Regions from separate parts of the Gordonia paraffinivorans genome, predicted to be linked through region 3. Evidence: predicted binding sites of a transcription regulator. Region 3 holds the regulator's gene; each other region holds the start of a gene.
What was found. Region 3 encodes LexA, which represses DNA repair genes until DNA is damaged. Its sites were predicted from a motif close to CGAACANNTGTTCG; they were not measured.
Positions count from the first base shown of each region.

Region 1: the regulator LexA is predicted to act here: its motif matches at 4,296-4,309, upstream of E1P53_RS19460 (error-prone DNA polymerase).
Region 2: the regulator LexA is predicted to act here: its motif matches at 3,328-3,341, upstream of E1P53_RS06200 (SAV_6107 family HEPN domain-containing protein).

Region 1 is NZ_CAACYD010000007.1:1,401,540-1,407,736, forward strand. It holds gene E1P53_RS19445 (DNA polymerase Y family protein) at 1-1,118, shown strand, start outside; gene E1P53_RS19450 (alanine racemase) at 1,139-2,224, opposite strand; gene E1P53_RS19455 (SDR family oxidoreductase) at 2,221-4,161, opposite strand; gene E1P53_RS19460 (error-prone DNA polymerase) at 4,323-6,197, shown strand, end outside.
Region 2 is NZ_CAACYD010000005.1:887,672-893,868, reverse strand. It holds gene E1P53_RS06215 (LppM family (lipo)protein) at 1-758, opposite strand, end outside; gene E1P53_RS06210 (phytoene desaturase family protein) at 771-2,408, opposite strand; gene E1P53_RS06205 (GNAT family N-acetyltransferase) at 2,405-3,064, opposite strand; gene E1P53_RS06200 (SAV_6107 family HEPN domain-containing protein) at 3,589-4,074, shown strand; gene E1P53_RS06195 (SCO2097 family morphological protein) at 4,254-4,655, shown strand; gene mraZ (division/cell wall cluster transcriptional repressor MraZ) at 5,117-5,560, shown strand; gene rsmH (16S rRNA (cytosine(1402)-N(4))-methyltransferase RsmH) at 5,795-6,197, shown strand, end outside.
Region 3 is NZ_CAACYD010000005.1:604,433-610,629, reverse strand. It holds gene E1P53_RS04915 (putative PEP-binding protein) at 1-1,663, shown strand, start outside; gene lexA (transcriptional repressor LexA) at 1,647-2,354, opposite strand; gene E1P53_RS04905 (LysM peptidoglycan-binding domain-containing protein) at 2,568-3,173, shown strand; gene nrdR (transcriptional regulator NrdR) at 3,272-3,745, shown strand; gene hrpA (ATP-dependent RNA helicase HrpA) at 3,719-6,197, opposite strand, start outside.

The sequences.
Region 1 (6,197 bases), on a different contig from region 3:
CGGGCGGTGACCGGGCCTACCTCGCCGACCGGCCCATTGCCGACCTCGCTCTCGAACCGAGCCTCGCCGATCCGTCCAGGACGGAACTGGTCGACCTGCTGCGGCGGCTGGGCATCTCCACCATCGGCGCCTTCGCCGACATGGACATCACCGACGTGGCGACCCGATTCGCGCGGGATGCGGTCGTCGCGCACCGGCTGGCCAACGCGCTGCCCGGCCGCGTGCCGTCGGGCCGGTACGTCCCCACCGAGCTGACCGTCGACCACGCCTGTGACCCGCCGGTCGACCGGATCGACGTCGCCGCGTTCATCGGCCGCACGCTCGCGGAGAGACTGCACCGGCGATTGCGTGACGCCGCGGTCGCCTGCACGCGTCTGACCATCGAGGCGACCACCGAACGCGGACAACACCATTCGCGGACCTGGCACTGCGCACAGCCGCTGACGCCGGAGTCGACCGCGGACCGCATCCGGTGGCAGCTGGAGGGCTGGCTGACCGGCGGGCGGTGCAGGCGGACGCAGGATCGGCCGGATTCCCCGATCGTGCGGCTACGGCTGGAACCGGTGGAGGTCGTCGAGGCCGGGGCCCTGCACCATCAGATCTCCGACGGCCGGGCCGACGACCCGGACACCGAGGAACGCGCCCGACGCTCCCTGGTCCGCATCCAGGGCCTGCTGGGCGGCGACGCGGTCCGCATCCCGGTGCTCAGCGGCGGTCGCGGACCCGCCGAGCGGATCACCATGGTCGCCCTCGGCGACGAGCCCACGCCGCAACGCGACCCGTCGGCGCCCTGGCCGGGAAGCCTGCCGCAACCCACCCCGGCGGTGCTGGTGGAGACCGCCATCTGCGTGCTCGACGCGTCCGGCGGTCCGGTGACGGTGACCGAGCGGGGCGCGTTCTCGGCCGAGCCGGTGACCGTCCGCCTGCCGGAGTCCGCCGGGCGTGGCCGCCCGGCCTGCTGGGGTCTGAGCTGGTGGGCGGGACCGTGGCCGGCCGACCTCGATCGATCGGCGGCCGGCGGTCTCGTCGCACGCGCACAGGTCCTGCTCGACGACTCTCGGGCGCTGCTGCTGTGTTATCGGGGAGGGGAGTGGATCGTCGAGGGGGTGTACGAGTGAACCGCCCCGCCGATACCGCGTCAGCTGTTGCGGCCCCGCGCGATCACCGGCCAGCGGGTGTCCTCGCCGTCGATCGCAATCAGCTCGTCGACCAGGTTGACCGCATTGCAGACGTGGTTCGGCACCACTCGCACGAGGCTCCCGACACGCGGGATGTCGTCGGTCGGGGTGTCCGGCCCGAACTCCACCACCGCATGATGCTCGGACAGCTGCACGATGCGGGCGTCGGGGTGGTCGAGGAGCCGGCCGTACCCGGTCGCCCAGGCGGCCCGGTCCGCGCCGAGGATCTTGCTGCCCGAATCGAGGACGATCCGCCGGCAGTCGCGTCGGACGACGGTGGCCACCGCGGTGAGGGCGACGTCGTCGAAACCGCAGGAGCCGATCTCGACCTGCTGGGCGTCGTTGAAGGGATACACCCCGGGCCGGATCTCGGTGAGGACACCCGACCCCACCTCACCGAGCAGGCCGACCGTGGGGGTCGAGCCGCCGCTGCGCACCCGCGCTTCGACACCGGCCCGGCGCAGGCTTTCGGCCGCGACGGCCAGCGCCTCCACCTCGGCGACCGCCGCGGCGCGGCGTGTCTGGCCGGGTCCGTACGAATGGCCGGGGAAGGTGAAGACCCCGATGACGTCGAGTCCCGCGGCCGACGCCGCGGCCGCGACCTCGCCGGCCCGATCGGGCGCCGTGCCGGTGCGGTGCTGTCCGGAGTCCACCTCGACGAGGACCTGCACCGGCGCCGAGTCCAGCGACCCGGCGAGATGCCGTGCGCCCTCGACGGAGTCGACGCCGATGCGCAGCGACACGCGCTCGGCCAGTGCACGGAGCCGGGCGGACTTCTCCGCTCCGGCCCACAGCGGGAATGCGATGAACAGGTCGGTGCAGCCGGTGATGCCTGCGGCGTCGGCGAAGGCCTCGGCCTCCCCGACGGTCGCGACCGTCAGCCCGACCGCGCCGGCATCGATCTGCCTGCGTGCGATCTCGGCGCACTTGTGGGTCTTGGCGTGAGGCCGGACGTCGACCCCGGCCCGGCGGGCCGACGCCGCGAGCGCGGCGAGGTTGCGGTCCAGGCGGTCGACGTCGACCTCCAGGTACGGGGTGTCGATCACGCGTCGCGACCACCCGTGCGGGTGCGGCGGCCCATCGCCGCGGCCGACTCGCCGACCAGCAGGTACTCCTGGTGCAGGATGCGGGTGGTCAGCTCCGGGGTCAGCCGATGACCGATCTCGGCGATCGTACCCAACACCGAACTCACGCGCTTGGGCCGGTGGACGATCGCGTGCAGCACGCGTGCCGCGGCCTTGTCGACGTCCCAGGTCCCGGGCTGGTCGCGGTAGGCCTCGGTCGGCTCGATCATCCGCGTCTTGACCAGCGGCAGACGAACATTGCTGAACGTCACGTGATCGGACACGGTCTCGGTCCCGGTGACGTCGCCGAACGCCTCCAGCGCCGCCTTCGACGCCGCGTACGCGCCGAACCGCGGCCCGCGGGACTGCACCGCAATCGAGGTGACGTTCACGATGTGGCCGGACTGGCGTTCCACCATGTGCGGCAGCAGGCCGAGGGTGAGATTCACCGCCCCGAAGTAGTTGACCGCCATGACCCGGTGGTGGTCGTGGGCGCGGTCCACCGAGTTGATCGCGGCGCGGCGGATCGACCGCCCGGCATTGTTGACGAGCACGTCCACGTGATCGTGTTCGGCGAGCACCGATTTGACGAGTGCGTTGACCGACTCCTCGTCGGTGATGTCGCACCGGTAGGCGACCGCGCGCCCGGGCGGGATGCCCTGCTTGCTGGTCGTCGAATTCAGTTCGTCCACCGCCGCGTCGAGTTCGTCGGCGTTGCGGGCCACGATGATCACGTTGGCGCCGCGGGCGACGCACATGCGGGCGGTCGCCTTGCCGATGCCGCTCGAACCCCCGGTGATGAGGATGTTCTTGCCCACCAGCGGTCCGCGGGGATCGCGACGCCGGTTGCGCGAACGGTCGAGATGGTGGGACCAGTAATGCCACAGCCCGGGCGCGTATTCGGTGAAGTCCGGCACGCTGATGCCGTGATCGTGCAGGACGGCGATCGTGGCGTCGGAAGAGAACTCCACCGGCAGCGAGACCGCGTCGAGCACCGCGGCGGGGATGCCCTGTTGTGCGGCGATCAGATCGCGCCCCACCTTGGCCGCCCCCATGCCGGAGAGGTTCAGCACGGGCTCGACCAGGCGGTGCGGGACCGCGTCGAATCCCTTGGGGGCGCCGAACGCCGGGGCGAGGGCGTTGTACATCTCGGTGGTCGTCAACGACCGGGTGTCGCCGAGGTGGAACACCAGTCCGCTGCGATCCGGCTGCACGGCGATCAGCGCGACCATCGCGGCGGCGACGTAATCGACCGGCACCATGTTGAGCCGGCCGAGATCCGGCATCGGCAGGCGCAGCACACGAGGCAGCCGGCCGAGCATCGCCAGATGCCCGAAGAAGTAGTAGGGGCCGTCGATCTTGTCCATCTCGCCGGTCCGCGAGTCGCCGACCACGATCGACGGGCGGTACACGCGCCACCGCAGCCCCTCGCGTTCGCGCACGACGCGTTCGGCCTCGAACTTCGTGCGGTGATACGCCGTCGGAAAACCCTGGCCGACCTCGAAATCGGCCTCGGTGAAGCGTCCGCGGTGGTCGCCGGCCACTGCGATCGACGACACGTGGTGCATGAGTGCGTCGCGGGCGATCGCGAAGTCGGCGACCCGCGAGGTGCCGAGCACGTTGGCCTCTCGCTGCGACTCGGCGTCGGCGGCCATGTCGTAGATCGCGGCGAGGTGGACGACGTGGTCGATGTCGGGCAGCCCGGCCGGGTCGATGCCGAGGCCCGGACTGGTCAGGTCGCCGACGACGGGTGTCACGCGCTCACCCGCGCCGAGTTCGTCGAGCATGGCGGTGAAGGCGGACCGCGACGACTCGCGCACGAGTGCGTGAACGGTCGCATCGGGGTCGACGGTCAGAAGACGCTCGATGACACGCCGACCGATGAATCCGCTGCCTCCGGTGATGAAGTAGCTGGTCATGGTGATCCCATCGTGATGCGCGGGCGCCAGGTCCCGCTCGATGTCCCCTCCCCCCGAAGGAGATGGAATCTGTCTGGTACTCAGAGTGACACCTAAATCGGGCCAGTGCAATGGGTTCGGTGAGAATATCCATTCGAACTCATGTTCGATAGACTGTCGGTGTGGGCTGGGATCAGGGGCCTCCGACGTGGTCGGAGATGGAGCGGGTGCTCTCCGGTCGGGCGCCCGGCGGCGGTCGGCCGGGGACGGAGTTCGGCCCCGACGACAGCGACCACGCGATGTTTCCGGGCGACGGCAGCGACAGCCCGGCGTGGTCGCGCAAGCGCGGCGCCTACCAGGCCGCCGACATCTCGCGCGGCGCGTCGTCGGTGGCCTACGCCGAACTGCATGCGCACAGTGCCTACAGCTTCCTCGACGGCGCGTCGATGCCGGAGGAGATGGTGGAGGAGGCGCAGCGACTCGGTCTGGAGGCGCTGGCCATCACCGACCACGACGGTTTCTACGGCATCGTCCGATTCGCCGAGGCGGCAAGGGAATTCGGGATGCCGACGGTATTCGGGTCGGAGCTGTCGCTGGAGCCCGACGCCGCCCGGACCGGGCACAACGATCCGCCGGGCGAGCACCTGCTGGTGCTCGCGCGCGACGGCGAGGGCTACCGGCGGTTGTCGCGCGCGATCGCCGACGCGCACATGGTCGCAGGGGAGAAGGGGCTGCTGCGATACGACCGCGACGCATTGGCCGGCGCCGGTGACGGGCACTGGCTGATCCTCACCGGATGCCGCAAGGGGGCGGTCCGGCGCGCCCTCGACCGCGGCGGGGAGCAGGCGGCGGAGATCGCGCTGCGGGAGATGCTCGAGATCTACGGTCGCGACAACGTCGTCTGCGAACTCACCGCGCAGGGGCTGCCCGACGACGACGAGCGCAACGCCGTGCTCGCCGGTCTCGCGGCCCGTGCCGGCATACCGACCGTGGCCACCACCGGCGCACACTTCGCCGCACCCCGACGCCGCCGGCTCGCGATGGCGATGGCCGCGGTCCGCGCACGCACCGACATCGACACCATCGGCGGCTGGATGCCCGGGGTGGCCGGTGCCCACCTGCGCAGCGGCGACGAGATGGCGCGGCTGATGCCCGCGCACCTCGACGCGATCGACAACGCGGTCGGCATCGCCTCGGACTGCGCCTTCCGGCTGGGCCTCATCGCACCGCAGCTGCCGCCGTTCGACGTCCCGGAGGGGCACACCGAGGCGAGTTGGCTGCGAGAACTGACCATGACGCGCGCACGTCGCCGATACGGGACGCCGGCCGAACATCCGCAGGCCTACCAGCAGATCGAACACGAACTCGTCATCATCGAGGCGCTCTCGTTCCCCGGCTACTTCCTCGTCGTCGCCGACATCGTCGACTTCTGCAAGGCCAACGACATCCTGTGCCAGGGCCGGGGGAGCGCGGCCAATTCCGCGGTCTGTTACGCGCTCGGCATCACCAACGTCGACCCGGTCGCCAACGGGCTGCTGTTCGAACGGTTCCTCGCCCCGGAGCGCGACGGGCCCCCGGACATCGACGTGGACATCGAATCCGACCGGCGCGAGGAGGCGATCCAGTACGTCTACCGCCGGTACGGGCGCGATCGCAGCGCGCAGGTGGCCAACGTCATCACCTACCGCGGCCGGTCGGCCATCCGCGACATGGCGCGTGCGCTCGGCTACGCGCCCGGTCAGCAGGACGCCTGGTCGAAATCGCCGGACACCGCACCCGACGACGTCGCCGAACTCGCCGGCGAGATCCTCGGCATGCCACGGCATCTGGGAATCCACTCCGGCGGGATGGTGATCTGCGACCGGCCCATCGCCGACGTCTGCCCCACCGAGTGGGCGCGGATGGAGAACCGCAGCGTGTTGCAGTGGGACAAGGACGACTGCGCGGCCATCGGTCTGGTGAAGTTCGACCTCCTGGGCCTGGGCATGCTGTCGGCGCTGCACTACGCGATCGACCTGGTCGCCGAACACAAGGGGATCGAGGTCGACCTGGCGACC
Region 2 (6,197 bases), 280 kb from region 3:
CGCATCCGGTAGGCCATCCGCGCGATGACGGCGACCACCAGCAGGCAGACGATCGCGAGGAACCACGACCAGCTGCTCACCGCCGCGGTCGCCGGATCGGGGTAGGTGGCGTCGGCGCTGAGGTCCGACGGTTCGCCCGGCTTCGGTGTCCAGGTGACGGTCGACTCGCCGACCTGCTCGCCGTTGGTGGCCGTGACCGGCCCGCCGAAGGTCACCGTGAGCTGCACGTGGTCGCGATTGGGCACGAGCTCGGAGAGGTCGGTGTCACCGCGGAACCGGACCACCTCGCCGCTGCGCTTGGCGGTGAGGTCCATCGTCAGCGAGGTCTCGCCGTAGGCGTCGGCGACGATGTCGCCGAGCTGACCGAACTGGCCGGCGGTGAGATCGGTGAAACTCGCGCGGGTGCCGACCCGGGTGACCTTCTCCTCGTCCTTCTCGTCCCCGCTCTTGTCGTCCCCGTTCTCGTCGTCCGGGCTCTCCTTGTATTCCGTCACCGAGACCTGGCCGAGCATCGATTCCGGGATGTCGAGCTGGGGCGCTCCCCGCGGGTTGTCCGGGGAGGTCGCGACGATGACGTTGCCGGAGTAGCGGTCGCCGACGGTCGTCGACCGCTCGAGGCAGCCGGCCGTCAGCGGCGACAGCAGCAACGCCGCGAGGAGGACCGCCAGCGGTGTCAGGCGGCGACGGGACCGGTGGCCGCGAGCGGCATCGAGGGTCGGTGAATCCGTATCGGGAGTCGACGATCGCACGCTGCTCATCGTGCCAGACGCTCAGCCGAAGAGCCGTCTGCGCCGCAAGACGGCGTGGGCGGCGATGTATCCGCTGGCGCCGGTGACGCCGCCGCCGGGGTGTGTCGACGCCCCGGCCAGGAACAACCCGTCCGCGCCGGGCACGCGGTGACCGGCGAGATCGGGCGTGGGACGCCACATGAACATCTGGTCGATCGACATCTCCACGTGCATGATGTTGCCGCCGATCATGCCCAGCTCTTCCTCCAGGTCGGCCGGCGTCTGGACGAACCTGTGATCGATGGACTCCGCGAAACCGGGTGCGTGCCGGTCGACCTCGGCGCACACGGCCTCGGCCGCGGCGGCACCGGCGTCCGCCCAGTCGCCTGCGGCGAGCCGGTACGGATGCCACTGCGCCCACAGGTTGATCGCGTGCCGGCCCTCGGGGGCGAGGCCCGGGTCGATCGCCGAGAAGCTCATCGCGACCACCGCCGGTCGCGGCGGCAGCTCACCGCCCGCCGCCGCGGAATGCGCGCGCACGAGGTGCGACCGGTCGGTGACGAGGAGTCCGAGGGCGGAATGCACTCCGTGCGCGGGCAGGTCGTCGGGCAGGCCCTGGTACTCGGGCAGCGCGGTGGTGCCCAGACGCACGGCCATCCCGATCCCGGTGCCGACGACGATGTCGCGTCGCCAGCGCTCGATGGTCGCCGGGTCGAATCCGCCCGCCGCGAGCAGGTCCAGCGTCGTCAGGACGTGGCACGCGCTGATCACCGTCGGCGTGCAGCGGCGATCACCGGACGCGGTCTCGACCCGCCAGTGGTCGCCGCATCGCGTGATCGACACGGCGGGGTCGCCGCACGAGATCTGCCCGCCGTCGGCGCCGATCCGGCTCACGAGCGCGTCGGTCAGGGCCCCGCTGCCGCCGACCGCGCGTCCCGGGGGAATCCGGTGCATGAGTGCGGCGAAACCGATCATCGGCGCGGTGCCCGGCGCGCTCATGGGCGGGCCGGACTGCGCGCCGAACCAGGCGAGGCCGGCCTTGAGGTGCTCGGAGTCGAACCAGCGGTCGAGCAGCGCGTCGCCGGGGGCCATGAGCTCGGCGGTCAGGTTGAGCATCTCGCCCCCGCGGCGGCCGATCACGCCGGTGCGGGCCGACGACGCGGTGGACCCGAGGCCGAGGAAGGAGCGGCCGAAACGGCCCATCGTCGCCGGCTGGTAGAACGCGTCCATCACCGCCGCGGCCCGCGGGGTCCAGGTCGCGACGAACTCCCGGTAGGCGGCGGCATCCCTTGCGCCGCAAGAACGTTCGATCGAAGCGCAGGTGGCGTCGAGGTCGGTGCGGAAGACGATCGCCGGAGCCGAGTCGGTGGCCGGGACGAATGCCCACGGGTCGCAGTCGATGTACCGCAGCCCGTGGGCGGCGAGGTCGAGGTCGTCGAGGACGGGGGAGTGCCGGATCATCAGGTGCGCCGACGAGCCGCGGTCGATGCGGTGTCCCGGAAAGCGCTCGACGGTGGACACCGCGCCGCCGGGGATGGCGTCGCGCTCGAGCACCTCGACGTCGCGCCCGGCCTGCGCGAGATAGGCCGCGGCGATGAGACCGTTGTGGCCGCCGCCGACGATCACCGCATCGCGCCGGAGGCCGTGCGGTGTGGCCGACGGGGTGCGCGGCGCGGTCATCCCGCCTCGCCGGCCTGCGGGCGGAACTCGAGGGGCAGCGGGCGGCCGAGGAAGGCGAACGGGCGCGGGTCGCCGGTGAAGGTGAAGCTGCGCAGGACGTCCTGGAAACCCATGCGTCGGTACAACGACCAGGCCCGGTTGCGCTCGGCCGGGATCTCCGGGGTCGACAGCAGGACGTGGCGTTCCGGACGGTCGGCGAGCAGGTTGACCAGCAGCCATTGTCCGATGCCGTGCCCCTGGGCGGTGGGGTGGACGTGGAGCTCGGTGAGCTCGAAGTAGTCGCGCGCGATGGCCTCGATGTCCTCGGGGGAGCGGCCGGTCTGGCGCAGTCCGAGTCGCAGCTGCTGGTTCCACCACTGGCCGGTGGCGCCGGTGTAGCCGTAGGCGATGCCGACGAGGACGTCGCCCGGGCCCCGGCCGACGGGCGGGGCGACCCGGCGCCGCGCGGCGGGCATGGCCTGCGCCTCGTCCGGTGGGATGGTCGCGATCGCCCCGATCGCGCGCCAGCCGGGCCGGGCGATGTGCTCGCGCCACAGGGCGGCGCGATGGATCTCGGTCCCGCGGGGGTATCCCATCGCGGTCACGTACACGTCGAGCGCCGGCTCGAGCCAGATGTGCGAGTCCTGACCGCTCAGGGTCACCAGCCGGATGGTCACGGCCGGGCCGCCTGTCGATCGGCGCCCGTCGTCCACACCCGGTGGGTCGCGGTGTTCTGGACCATGCTGGTGGGACTGTCCTCTCGGTGCAGGCTCCGCCCGTGGCCCCGAACCCGCCGGTCGCGGAATTCGGGCCGTGGGCCCTGGTGTTGAACCAGTTGCGTTCGATCCACGTGCGTGTGCCGATCGGCCGATCCGCGCCCGCACGAAGGTGACGGTCCACGTCTTGAAGAGGTGCCCGTCGCTAGCTATATTGAACGTGTCGAACGGGTGTTCGATGAATGTGCCTCCGCAAGCTGTTCGCGTTCATCCGACGACTCGGGCGGTCCGGTGGCGGACGAGGGAAGCGTCTGCCGCCGGACACGCCTCGCCGCCGCACGTGTGGTGCACTCCGCCGAGTGAGCGGGCCGAGCGATGTCAGACCCTTCCGGCAGGCTTCGGTACGACACAGCCCCGGCGGCACGGAACGCCGGGTGTTGCCGGCCCGGTGCACGAGAGGGGTGCACGGCAGAGAGGAGGACGCCATGCCCAGCAGGACCACCACCCGCCGGTCTGCATCGGGGTCGCGCCGCGGGGTTCCCGTCGACCCGGTCATGGTCGGTCGTGCCCGGGATCTCCTCCAGCGCGCGCATCTGCTCCTCGACAACGCCGACGGTGTCACCGACGACGCCGAGCGTTTCCGGCAGCTCTATCTGGTCGCGCTGCGTGCCGCAGGTGCGGCGCTCGCGATCGGCGAGCCGCCGACCACGACGCGGCGCAGGACCTCCAACGCGTGGACGCGCATCGGGGTCGTCGTGCCCGAGCTGGCCGGTCCCGCCGCGCGCTTCGCATCGCTGTCGTCTGTACGCATGAAGATCGAGTCGGGGATCATCCGGACTCTCGATCCGGAGAGCGTCGCCGGCATGCGGTTGCTCGTCGTCGACTTCCTTCGCAAGGTCGAGACCCTCGTCATCGCCTACGAACAAGGCAAATTCGGGACGGACGAGGTCCATATCGGGCAGACCGCGTGAGGTGCGGCACGTTTCCTGTGTGCTCGGCATGAAACCGTGATCGGTTCGTCCCGTACAAGACCCGGTTATGGTGGTCGCGGCCGATTTCACCTCGTATCATGGGTGTATATATGGCGCAGACGCCCTACCGGTCGCGGTTGACCGACGTCGGCGTCGCGGATCAGGGAGAAGGAGGGTCGGTGCCACTTTCGGAGCACGAGCAACGCATGCTCGAACAGATCGAGAGCGCTCTGTACGCGGAAGACCCCAAGTTTGCGTCCAGCGTCAAGAGCCGTCGGCTGGGCAGGTCGAGTGGCCGTCGCCGCCTGCAGGCCGTGGCGATCTTCGCCGTCGGCCTGGTACTGCTCGTCGGCGGTCTCATCGTCAAGATCGACATCGGGGGTTTCCCGATCGTCAGCCTCCTGGGCTTCCTGGTGATGTTCGGCGCCGGACTCTTCGCCCTGTGGGGTGACGATTCCGACGACGCGACGGTGACCCCCATCGGTCGCGGCGCCCGCAAGCCTGCCGGTGGCCGCGGAGGCAAGCGCAAGCTGTCCGAACGGATGGAGGAGCGCTTCAACCGCCGCTTCGAACAGGAGTGAGGCCCCACCGCGCCCCCTGAGGGCGTCGGTGGCCCCGATACGACTCAGAGACAGAGCCGCGTCCCGTCTCGGGACGCGGCTCTTTGCGTGTATGTCGGACCCGGTACCGCGGCTGCCGGCCCGACGGTACGCGGCCGCCCGCCACGCGTTCCCCCACTGCTCCCCACCGGGAGTCCCCACTTCCCCCCACCTGGGCTCCCCACTTCGCCCCACTCCGGGACAAATGCAGGTCGCAGACGCCTCTCACGTCACATGAGGCTCGGGTGTAACCGCGGTTCGACGTGGTCCGATCGTCGGGACACGCAGATCGACCCAAAATTTCACCCTTCTGAACTGGGGATTTACTGCCGATGGGAGATCGAGTGGGCACCTGGGGTGGAAAGTGGGGGAAAGTGGGGTACTGTGACAGCACTGGGTGAAGCGATCCGGAGCGTGAATCCCAGGGGGCAGGAGGTGTCGACATGTCGTCTGTGCGATTTGTCGGCGAATACCGGCCCAAGTTGGACGACAAGGGGCGACTCACGTTGCCTGCGCGGTTCCGCGACGATCTGGCGGGAGGATTGGTGGTCACGAAAGGCCAGGATCACAGCCTGTCGGTGTATCGGACCGAGGAGTTCGACGCGATCGCGGCGAGGATCGTCGAGGCGTCACGCAGCAACCCCGATCTGCGTGCGTTCCAGCGGACGTTCTTCGCCGGTTCGGAAGAACAGCGGCCGGACGGTCAGGGCAGGATCGTCCTGTCCGCCGCCCATCGGACCTACGCGGGACTGTCCAAGGAATGCGTGGTGTTCGGCGCCTACGACCACGTCGAGATCTGGGATTCGGCCGCATGGGACGAGTACCAGGCCCGGCACGAGGAGGACTTCTCGGCAGCCAACTCGGCCGCGTTGAACGCGGTCCTGTAGCCGAGGGGCCGCAGAAGAGGACCACGGCTTCGGGTGGCACGAGGCCCCGGTCCGGCACGACCCTGGCGTACTTCCCCAACGCCAGGTGCGTGATCGGACCGGGACCCCGCTCCATCCGGAACCCCGGACCCGCACTCTGCGACCCTGCCCGAGACGTCACCTCGGTGACACAGATGGAAGAGCCGACACGAACCTGCCGAACGATCAGGCCGAAACGCCGATGGGGGCCCTCGAGTGGATGACACTGGTGACGACACACGCCGGTCCGGCGAGTTCGGCCACATCCCGGTCATGGGGCGCCGGATCGTCGAACTGCTCACCCCGGCACTGGAATCGGACGAGACCCGCGTCTTCCTCGACGCCACTCTCGGAGCCGGCGGGCACAGCGAACTCATCCTGAACGCCTTCCCGAACGTGCGGGTCATCGGCATCGACCGGGACTCCTCGGCACTCGACATCGCGCGGCGTCGGCTCGAGCCGCACTCGAACCGGATCTCGCTGCACCAGGCGACCTTCCACGAGATCGACGACGTCCTCGCCGAGGCGGGGGAGACGTCGATCGACGCCGCCCTGTTCGACCTCGGGGTCTCTTCGATGCAGCTCGACCAGGCCGGCCGCGGCTTCGCCTACTCCGTCG
Region 3 (6,197 bases):
CGTGGCCTACGGCCCCGCGCTCTGGCCGGGGGTGCGGCCCGATTACTCCGCCGAGGCGCTCGGTTCGACCAGCGAGGTGCCGGAGGATCGTCGAGCGGACGAGGTCGAACGGTTCGCCCGCGCCGCAGCTGTCGTGGCCGCACGCCTGCGTGACCGGGCGTCACAGAACACCGGCGCGGCCGCCGAGGTGCTCGCCGCGACGGCAGCGCTCGCAGAGGACCGCGGCTGGGTCGGTGCGGCGACGAAGCTCGTCGAGAAGGGGGTGAGCGCACCGGCGGCGGCCGCGGCCGCAACCGAACAGTTCGCCGCGGTGTTCAGCAGGATGGGCGGCCTGATGGCCGAACGCGTCACCGACCTCAACGACGTCCGCGACCGCGTCGTCGCCGAACTTCTCGGCCTGCCGGAGCCCGGCGTCCCGACGCCGGACGTCCCGTCGGTGCTGCTCGCCGATGATCTCGCGCCCGCCGACACCGCGGGTCTCGACCCCGCCACGACCATCGCGCTGGTGACCCGTCTCGGCGGCCCCACCAGTCACACCGCGATCATCGCGCGCCAGCTCGGGATCCCGTGTGTCGTCGCCGTGCCCGGACTCGGCGCGATCGACGTGGGCACACCGGTTCTCGTCGACGGGACCGCGGGAGAGGTCGTCGTCGCCCCCGACGCCGCGGAGGCGCAGGAGAGGGTCACGGCACATCGACGTCGCGCCGCGCGGATCGCGGGCTGGACCGGACCCGGCCGCACCGCCGACGGCGTCGAGGTCGCCGTCCTGGCCAACGTCGCAGACGGCGCGTCGGCCCGCGCCGCGACGGCGCATCCCGTCGAAGGGGTGGGCCTGTTCCGCACCGAACTAGCCTTTCTCGGACGCGCCGACGAGCCGTCGGTCGACGACCAGGCCGCCATCTACCGCGAGGTCTTCGACGCGTTCGCCGGCCGGAAGGTGGTCGTGCGCACCCTCGACGCAGGCTCGGACAAGCCGCTGCGGTTCGTCGACCACCCGGACGAGGCCAACCCGGCCCTCGGTGTGCGCGGTGATCGGATCGCGTTGGCGCACCCGGAGGTCCGTGAACGCCAGCTCGACGCGATAGCACAGGCGGCGCGGGAGACCGGGAGCCGGCCGTGGGTGATGGCGCCGATGATCGCCTCGCCGGCCGAGGCCGCGGCCTTCGCGGCGCGGGTACGCGCGCGCGACCTCGTCGCCGGGGTCATGGTCGAGGTGCCCGCCGCGGCGATCCTCGCGCCCGCGATCCTCGCCGAGGTCGACTTCGTGTCGATCGGCACCAATGACCTCACGCAGTACACGATGGCCGCCGACCGGATGTCGGCCGACCTCTCCGCCCTCACCGACCCGTGGCAACCCGCGGTACTGCACCTCGTCGCGGCGGTCGCGAAAGCCGGTCGCGCCCTGGGTAAACCGGTGGGCGTCTGCGGCGAGGCGGCGGCCGACCCGGCTCTGGCGTGCGTCCTGGTGGGTCTCGGCGTCACCTCGCTGTCGAGTGCCCCGGCCGCGTCCGCGGCCGTCGGCGCCGCACTCGGCGAGGTCACTCTCACCGCATGTGAGAACGCGGCGGCCGCTGCGCTGGCCACCACCGATCCGGCTGCGGCCCGCGCGGCGGCCGCCGCGGTGCTCGGAAGTGAACCCGAGGGTGTCAGATCCGCCGGATGACGGTGACGACCTTGCCCAGGATGACGGCGTCGTCACCGGGGATCGGGTCGAACAACTCGTTGTGCGGCATCAGCCACACATGACCCTTCTGGCGCTTGAACGTCTTGACCGTGGCCTCGCCGTCGATCATCGCGGCCACGATGTCGCCGTTGTCGGCCACGTTCTGCTGACGGACCACGACCCAGTCGCCGTCGCAGATCGCCGCGTCGATCATCGACTCGCCGACGACCTTGAGCAGGAACAGCGATCCCTCGCCGACGAGTTCGCGGGGGAGCGGGAAGACGTCCTCGACGGCCTCCTCGGCGAGGATCGGGCCGCCGGCGGCGATCCGGCCGAGGACCGGGACGAAGGTCGGCTCGGGGAGCGGCTCGCCGTTGGGGGAGGTCGGGGTCGGAGGCTCGTTCGGGGCTATGTTGACCGCGCGCGGACGGTTGGCGTCGCGCTTGAGGAGTCCCTTGCGCTCGAGCGTGCGCAACTGGTGGGCCACCGAGGAGGTGGAGGTGAGGCCGACCGCGTCGCCGATCTCCCGGATGCTCGGCGGGTAGCCGCGCTCGCGCACCGACTTGCGGATCACCTCGAGGACGCCACGCTGACGCGGCGTGAGGGAGGCCTCCGCAGCCGCGATGTCCTCGGGGCTGACGGGCTCGTCGGCGCCCCGCGGTGGAGTGCGCTTACCGCCGTCATCGCTCATGGTCGGGTTCCTCTCGATTCCGAACGTGCTGGTAGATGGCTTCGACTGGGGACGAGCCTAACCGAGGATCCCGCCGGCATCAAACATTTGTTCGACGTGTCGCGAGACATTGTCGGAGCCGCGTGGTAGAAATCGAACATCAGTTCATCGAACAGGTGATCGACTGTCGAACGGTTCGAACACCCGGTTCGACCGACCACACCGGAGGGCCCCATGCGCACCGCGACTCTCGCCGACCCGATCCGCGTCGACACCCTGCGCCCCGATGTCGTGCGCGCCGGTACCGGCCGCACCCGCCTCGTCCCCGGCGACGCCGATCCCGTCGTTCCCGGTCGTCGCGCCGTCCCGCGCCGGCGCCCGGCGGACAACCGGGCCGCCGACAACCGACCCGCACCGGAGTCGGTGATCTACGGTCCCCGGATCGCCGCGACGCGGTGTGCGTCGCCGGTGGGCACGCGAGGGCGCGGTCTCGTCCCGGCGCGCGTGGATGCCGACGATCGCGCGCTGCGCGTCGCGCCGTCGGCGGCGATCCGCCGTCGTCGCCGGACCGCGGTCGCGATCCTCGCCGGGGTCGGCCTGGCACTCGCGGTGTGGGTGCTGTCGGTCGTCGGCCAGAACTACGCGGCGTCGGTCGCGCCCTCGGCGGTCGGCACCGAGGTGGTCCACGTGCGCTCGGGTGACTCGCTCACCGGCATCGCCGCCCGGGTGGCGCCCGACCTGCCGCGTGAGGCGGTCGTCGAGGACATCATCCGACTGAACGACCTGCCGTCGAGCGGTCTTCGCGTCGGTCAGCCACTCCTGACGCCGAGGTACCGATAGGCCCGACGGTATCCTCGATGTCACAGGGACCGGCCGAGACACGGCCCGACGCGGCGAACGTCGGCGCGGAGAGGTCCCGCGACCCGCGTGAGGATACGATGCGCTGCCCCTTCTGCAAGAACGACGACACCAAGGTCATCGACTCGCGTGTCGCTGACGAGGGACAGGCCATCAGGCGTCGTCGTTCCTGTGTCGCATGCGGCCGCCGGTTCTCCACGGTGGAGAGCGCGGTTCTGGCCGTCGTCAAGCGCAACGGCGTCACCGAGCCGTTCAGCCGCGAGAAGGTGATGCGCGGTGTGCGGCGTGCCTGCCAGGGACGCGATGTCGCCGAGGACGCGCTGGCGCAGCTCGCCCAGCAGGTCGAGGACACGGTCCGGGCCAGCGGTTCGGCCGAGATCCCCAGCAACGAGGTCGGTCTCGCGATCCTGAAGCCGCTGCGCGACCTCGACGAGGTGGCCTACCTCCGGTTCGCGTCCGTGTACCGGTCATTCGACTCGATCGACGACTTCCAGCGCGAGATCGACGATCTCCGGTCGGCCAGGGAGTCAGCCGAGTCGGTCAAGAGTTCGTAGGACCCGCTTCTCCGACACCGGATAGGCGGTGCCGAGCCGCTCGGCGAACAGACTCACGCGGAGTTCCTCCACCAGCCACTGCGCTTCCTCGTTGACGTGGTCCCGGCGATGCTCGGGAACCTGCGTCAGGCGCTGTGCCCAGCGCTCGGTCACCCGATCCACCACGGCCACTCCGGCCTGATCCCGTGCCGCCGAGGCGGGCAGGGCCTGCAGTCGGGCCTGTGCCGCCTCGAGGTAGCGGGGGACGTGTTGCAGATGCCTACGCGGGGTGGCGCCGACGAATCCGTCGAAGACGAGGTTGTCGAGCTGCTCGGCGACGTCGTCGGCGGCCAGCGAGCCGGCGTGGCGGTCGACCGCCGCGCGCACCGGTGCGACCCGGCGGAGAACCTCGACGGCGAGATCGAAGTAGGCGGGCGCGGCCTCGGCGACTCGCGGACGCACCTTCTCGGCCAACGCCCGGAACGCCTCCGGCGACCGGATTCCGGCGAGAGCCGACGGATCGAGCGCCTCGACGGTGTCGCGGATCGAACGCCGCGTGCAATCGGCGAGCAGCGAGTCGAGATCGGGGTACGGACTCTGGCTCAGCGCGAGCCGGTCGGTGGAACCCAGCGATCCGGCGATCCGTCGCTGCAGCGGCGGTATCGCGAGATCGAGAAGAGCCACGATGCCCCTGCGCAGCAACCGGTCCCGGACCTGCTCGGACGCGGCGTCGACGACGACCACACCGCGCGTGCGGCCGGCGTCGTCGGTGACCGCGTCGATGGTCGGATACCTGGTGAGCTGCTGCCCGGCGACCTTCACGGTCTTCTCCGGCGGGAGGGTGCCGATGCCGTCGGCGGTCCACTCCCGGTACAGGGTGTTCTTGACCGTCTTCGGCGCGGCGGTCTTCGTGGTGCGCTGCAACTCGGAGAGCTCGTCCGAGCGCGCGAGCACGTTGCCCTTGGCGTCGACGACGGCGAAGTGCATCCGCAGGTGGGTGGGGATGCGGCCGGTGTCGAAATCCGCCGGGGTGACGGTCATCCCGGTGATCGCCGACAGTTCGCGCGCCAGCCCGGTGACCAGGGGCTCGCTGCGCGGCTTGAGCCGGGAGAGTGCGAGGTCGGCGAACTGCTGCGCCGGCGACATCGATTTGCGCAGACGTTTGGGCAGCGATTTCACCAGTGCAGTGGCGAGTTCGGAGCGCATGCCGGGCACCGACCAGTCGAAACCGACCGGCCGGACATGCGGCAGCAGTGCCTGCGGGATCACCACGGTGACGCCGTCGTCGGGTGCTCCGGGCTCGAAGCGATAGCGCAACTCCAGGCGGGTGTCGCCCTGTTGCCAGGCGCCCGGGTAGTCGGTGGGCGCCACCGAGGTGGTCGACGCCACGTCCTCGGGCTTGAGGTCGAGCAGCGCGGGGTTCTTTCGACGTGCCTTCTTCCACCAGGTGTCGAAGTGGCGGGCCGAGGTGACCTCGGCGCCGATGCGCTTGTCGTAGAACTCGTAGAGTTGGTCCTCGGTGATCACCAGACCGCGCGTCCGCGTGCGGTTCTCGACGTCGGACGCGGCCTCGAGCAGCGCGCGGTTGCGTTCGAAGAACGGATGATTCGTCTTCCAGTCGCCCTCGACGAGGGCATGCCGGATGAACAGCTCGCGCGAGACCACCGGGTCGACCGGCCCGTAGTCGACGCGACGGCGAGCCACCAGGGTGACCCCGTAGAGCGTCACCCGCTCGTAGGCCATCGCGGCCCCGCGCTTGGCCGACCAGTGCGGCTCGCTGTAGGAACGCTTGACCAGATCACCGGCCAGTTTCTCGGCCCAGAGCGGATCGATGCCGGCGACCGTGTGCGCGAACAGGCGTGAGGTCTCGAGGATCTCGGCGGCCATGATGAACGCCGGCGGCTTCTTCGCCAGCGGCGACGCTGGGAAGATCATCAGGGTGGTGTTGCGGGGGCCGGTGTACTCGCGGCCCTCGGTGTTGCGCGCGGCGATGTTCGACAGCAGGCCCGACAGGATCGCCTGGTGGACGGAGTCGGCGTCGACCTCGCCGGGTTCGGCCCCGGGCGGGCTCACCTGCCAGTCGAGGTCCTTGACGATGTCGGTGAGCTGCCGGTGCAGGTCCTGCCACTCGCGGATCCGCAGGTAGTGCAGGAACTCGCGCTCGCACATCTTGCGGAACTGGTTGTTGGAAAGCTCTTTCCGCTTCTCGGTGAGATGTCGCCAGAGTTCGATGTAGCCCAGGAAATCCGATCCGGGGACGTCGAAGCGCCGGTGCAGGGCGTCGGCGGCCTCCCGGTGCTCGGCGGGGCGCTCGCGAGGGTCGGGCAGGCTCATCGCCGACGCGATGACCAGGAGGTGGTCGAGGCACCCTAGATCGTGGCCCGCGATGAGCATGCGGGCGATGCGCGGGTCCACCGGTATGCGCGACATCGTGCGGCCGATCGCGGTCAGGCGCGGGGGAGTGCCGTCGCGT